Regions from separate parts of the Janthinobacterium sp. CG_23.3 genome, predicted to be linked through region 2. Evidence: riboswitches for the same ligand, from Rfam matches in the RefSeq annotation. Region 2 holds a riboswitch; the other holds the start of a gene.

Region 1 (2,391 bases), on a different contig from region 2:
AGCGCCGCGACCAACTACGCCATCCCGAGTACGCCAAACCGGAACTGCTGGCCGTGGTGCCCAATCAAGTCTGGAGTTGGGACATCACGAAGTTGAAGGGTCCGGTCAGGGGCACCTGCTTCCACCTGTATGTCATTCTCGACATCTTCAGCCGCTACGTCGTCGGCTGGATGGTGGCCGAGCAGGAAACCGCCGAGCTGGCCGAGCAGCTCATTGCCGACAGCGCCGCCAAGGAATGCATCGCACCGGGAACGCTAACCTTGCATGCCGACCGGGGCAGCAGCATGCGCTCCAAGGCGGTGGCCACGCTGCTGTGCGACCTGGGCATCGCCAAGTCGCACAGCAGGCCTTACGTCTCCGACGACAACCCGTACTCGGAGGCGCAATTCAAAACCATGAAGTACCAGCCCGGCTTTCCGCCACGCTTTGGCTCGCTGGCCGACGCGCGCGCGCACTGTGTCCAGTTCTTCTCTTGGTACAACCGACAGCACCGCCATTCCGGCATCGGCATGATGACGCCTGAGAGCGTTCACACCGGCCGCGCCGCCGAAGTGCGCAAGCAACGACAAACCACTCTGGCAATCGCTTTCCAGCGCACGCCGAACCGCTTCAAACACCGCATGCCACAGCCGCAAAAATTGCCGACGTCGGCTTGGATCAACCCGCCACCAATGGAGAAAAAAGCTGCCTGAAATACGAGATTTAGACTCTCGCCGATTCAACCAGGTGTTTCAAAGTCATTGACACGCTCCGTACCCAGGGCTAGATTCGCTAGATTAGTGCGCAGCTGCTTAGACACCTTGTTGTCCTCGAACTGAATGTAGAGTCATCGTGCGGCTTTGCTTGCAAGTAGCGCGGTTTCCGTAGGTCGGGTTAGCGAACCACCGACGACTGCCACGGAAGTGCTTTCTCAACTAGTTTGACACATGCCTCGCCTTGGAACTCAGCGCGAGGAATTCCAGCGCCAGCGTCAGAAATATTGTGACAACTACACTTTTCTCCATGTAAAATGCGCCCCAATACGTGAATGGTGCCCTCCCGCTTGTCGGTTGGAGGGTGAAACGGGAAGCCGGTGACGCGCGAGATTTCCATCTCGCGCCAGTCCGGCGCAGCCCCCGCTGCTGTATGCCTGACGACTTTGATCGAACGCCACTGTGCATCGCACGGGAAGGCAGGACCAGGGAAGGATGACGGCAAGCCAGAAGACCGGCCAGTCACGATGCATGCGCAAAACCCGGGGTGTGGTTTTGCCTGTTATTTGTTCGTCTTTTTTTTCGTTTTGCCAACGCAATCGCACGCCGCAGCCGTGCGCGCGTCCGTTCGCCCTGCGCGCGCGGCGCGCGCCGGCGCGGCCGCGTGCGCCGTCGCGAACTCACCCCCGGGATTTCCCGGCAATTCACCACGTAGACGCCTCCATGACCCATTCCAGCCCAGCTTGTTCCACGCCCATCCGCCCCATCGCCACCGCCATCGCACTGCTGTGCGTGTCCGGCGCCTGGGCCCAGCAGACCGCGGTGATGCCGACCGTGACCGTACAAGGGGCTCTCGCGCATGAGGGAATGGGATTGCAACGCCAGAACGCCACGGCCAGCCGGCTGAGCCTGACGGCGCAGGAGCTGCCCGCCAGCGTCGAGTCGCTCAGCGCCGATACCATGCAGTCGCGCGGCGACCTGCAAGTCAAGGACGCCGTCACCCGCACCACGGGTCTGACCGATATCAGCTCGCCCGGCAACGGCGTAGCCTACTCGGCGCGCGGCTTCAGCGGCAACGGCGCCATCGCCCAGCTGGAAAACGGCCAGCGCCCGCAGGTGGCCTCGGGCACGGCGACCTATCCGTCCGATCCCTGGGGTTATGAATACATCGAAGTGCTGCGCGGCCCGAGTTCGGTTGTCTACGGCAGCGGCACCACCGGCGCCACCATCAACGCCGTGCGCAAGGCGCCGACGCGCGCCGCCTCGCTGGAGGCGATGGCCGGCATCGGTGGCGGCCGGGCGCTGCGAGGCGGCGTCGGCGCCACCGGCGCGCTGGGGGAGAACGGCGCGTTCCGCCTCGACGCCTACGCCGACCGCGGCGACGGCATGCTCGACCGGGGCCAGGCGCGCCACGGCAAAGTGCTCACCAGCCTGAGCTACGCCCTGACGCCCGAGCTGGACCTCGACATGCAGCTCGACCATCTCGAACAGAAACCGCAGCGCTACTTCGGCACGCCGCTGGTGAATGGCGGCATCGCGGGCGCGCTGCGCGGCCAAAACTACAACGTGGGCGACGCCGACATCGACTTCGTCGACGACAAGGCGGTGGCCCGTCTGACTTGGCGCGTGGCGCCGACGCTGACCATTAGCAACGAACTGGCCTATATGACAGCGCGCCGCAACTGGCGCAACGCCGAAA
Region 2 (2,391 bases):
ATGCGCCTGACTCTCATCCGACATCCCCGGCCGCTGGTCGCGCCCGACCTGTGCTACGGCAGCACTGACCTGGCCGTCGCGCCGGAGGAGCTGGCGCGCGTGCTGGCCGAACTCGGCCCTACCCTGCCGCCCGGCCTGCCCTTGTTCTCCAGCCCGCTGCGCCGCTGCGCCGAGCTGGCCACCGCGGTGGCCGCCGCCCTGCCCTGCGCCTCGCTCGCGTTCGACGCCCGCCTGGTCGAAATCGATTTCGGCGCGTGGGAGATGCGCCGCTGGGACGACATTCCGCGCGCCGACATCGACGCCTGGGCCGCCGACGTGGCGGCCTACCGGCCCGGCGGCGGCGAGAGCGTGCTGCAGATGGCGGCCCGGGTAGCCGCATTCCACGACCAGCTGTTGCGCAAACAGTACACCGGCGCGTTGCTGGTGTGCCACGCCGGCACCATGCGCCTGCTGGCGGCCCGCCACGCCGGCCTGTCATTGGAGGAGATGGCGCTGAAGGCCGCCTGCGCGCCGCACCAGATCGGCTACGGCCAGTGCCTGGTTCTCGACTCCTGAGGGGGCGGCCCGGGCGTGTCAACGCCAAATTGCGCAACAACCCTGGGGTCAGGTCTCGATATGGCGGTTTTTAAGGCAATAAAACCGCCATTCTTAGACCTGACCCTAGGGTTTGTTGCGCCGCTTGCGGTGGTTCGCGGCGGCCAGGGCGGTTGCCGCCGCGGCGCGAAGCCGTATAATGTGCGGGTTTTGGTGCCCGCGTCCATGTCCATGGACGCAGTTAAACGGGAAACACGATGCCGCTGTCATAGCGAACGTGTGCTGCCCCCGCAACGGTAAGCAAGTGTCGCCCTCGGGCGGCGAACTGCCTCGGATAACCACTGTGCGTCGCATGGGAAGGTGAGGCAGTCTGACTTGTCAGCCCGGATACCGGCCAGAACAGGTGGAAGTGTGGGGACGGGATGTCCGCGATAGGAATCGGCCAAAGCGGCCGTCTTCGGTCGCCGTATCCCGCCCCCACTTCTGTTCAATCTGGCCAACGGGGACGTCGGCTGGTTGCTTCTCACTTACTGAAAATTGTCATGACTTCTCCTGTTTCACGCCACGCGGCGATTACCTCGCTGGCGCTAGCCATTGCCGCCCCCGGCGCCTTCGCACAAAACCCATCCGAAAAAATCGATGCAGTGATCGTCACGGCGAGCCGCAGCGCGCAACCGGCCAGCGAAGTCCTCAGCGATACCGTGGTGATCAGCGCCGAGCAAATCGCCCGTTCCGGCGCCGTTTCCGTGGTCGACCTGCTGCAAAAACAGCGTGGCGTGGAAGTGGCACGCAACGGCGGCGCCGGCACCAACGCCTCGGTCTTCATCCGCGGCGCAAACAGCAACCAGAACATCGTATTGGTCGACGGCGTGCGCATCGGCTCCTCGACCTCGGGCGCCGCCAACTGGAGCGCGCTGCCGCTGTCGGCGATCGACCACATCGAAATCGTCTACGGTCCGCTGAGCACGATGTACGGCGCCGACGCCATCGGCGGCGTGGTCCAGATCTTCACCAAAAAAGGCCAGCGCGCGCCGCACGTGGGCGCCTTCGTCGGCGCTGGCAGTGACGCCACCCGCCAGTTCGACGCCAGCGTCGCCGGCGCCAGCGGCGGCGAGCACAGCTTCAGCTACGCGCTCACCGTCGGCAAGGAGAAATCGGACGGCTTCTCGGCCACCAACAAGGGCAATTACTCGTACAACCCGGACAAGGACGGCTACGACAAGGAAAGCGCCACCGGCCAATTCGGCCTGGAACTGGCGAAGGGCCACGACATCGGCCTGCTGTTCCTGCAAAGCCGGCTCGACAGCCAATACGACAACGGCACCGGCGCCTACGACGCGCGCACGCACCAGAAACTGGGCAACCTCGCCGTCTTCACCAAGAATCAGATCCTGCCGAACTGGACGATCCAGTTCCAGGTCGCCGAGGCGCGCGACAAGGCCGGCACAGACGCCAGCGCGAGGGCCGGCGGCAAGGCCCAGCTCGACACCGTCCAGACCGACGTTACCTTGCAGAACAATTTCAAGATCGGCGCCGACACGCTGCAAATCCTGTTCGAGCACCGCAAGGAAGAGGTCGAGTCGAATTCGCCGAAGGAGCTGAGCAACCAGCGCAGCACCAAGTCGGTGGCGGCCTCGTACAGTCTGAAACGCGAACGCCATCTGGCCAGCGTCAGCGTGCGCGGCGACGACAGCACGCAGTACGGTTCGACCACCACCGGCGCCCTCGGCTACGGCTACCGCATCAACGCGGCGCTGCGCGCCAACGCCAGTTTCGGCACCAGCTTCCGCGCGCCGACCTTCAACGAGCTGTACTACCCGGGCTTCGGACTCGCGTCGAACCAGCCGGAAAAAGGCC

The links. A riboswitch is a leader RNA that binds a small molecule or an ion and turns the genes downstream of it on or off. The one in region 2 is predicted to bind cobalamin.
Region 1: it holds a riboswitch for cobalamin, as region 2 does, so the genes downstream of both, ACFDR9_RS04085 (TonB-dependent receptor) here and ACFDR9_RS01360 (TonB-dependent receptor plug domain-containing protein) in region 2, are expected to answer to the same signal.

The regions. Positions count from the first base shown of each region.
Region 1 is NZ_JBJXIB010000008.1:335-2,725, forward strand. Features, by position in the region: gene ACFDR9_RS04080 (IS3 family transposase) at 1-692, shown strand, start outside; cobalamin riboswitch at 1,012-1,230, shown strand; gene ACFDR9_RS04085 (TonB-dependent receptor) at 1,416-2,391, shown strand, end outside.
Region 2 is NZ_JBJXIB010000002.1:2,422-4,812, forward strand. Features, by position in the region: gene ACFDR9_RS01355 (histidine phosphatase family protein) at 1-555, shown strand; cobalamin riboswitch at 729-948, shown strand; gene ACFDR9_RS01360 (TonB-dependent receptor plug domain-containing protein) at 1,077-2,391, shown strand, end outside.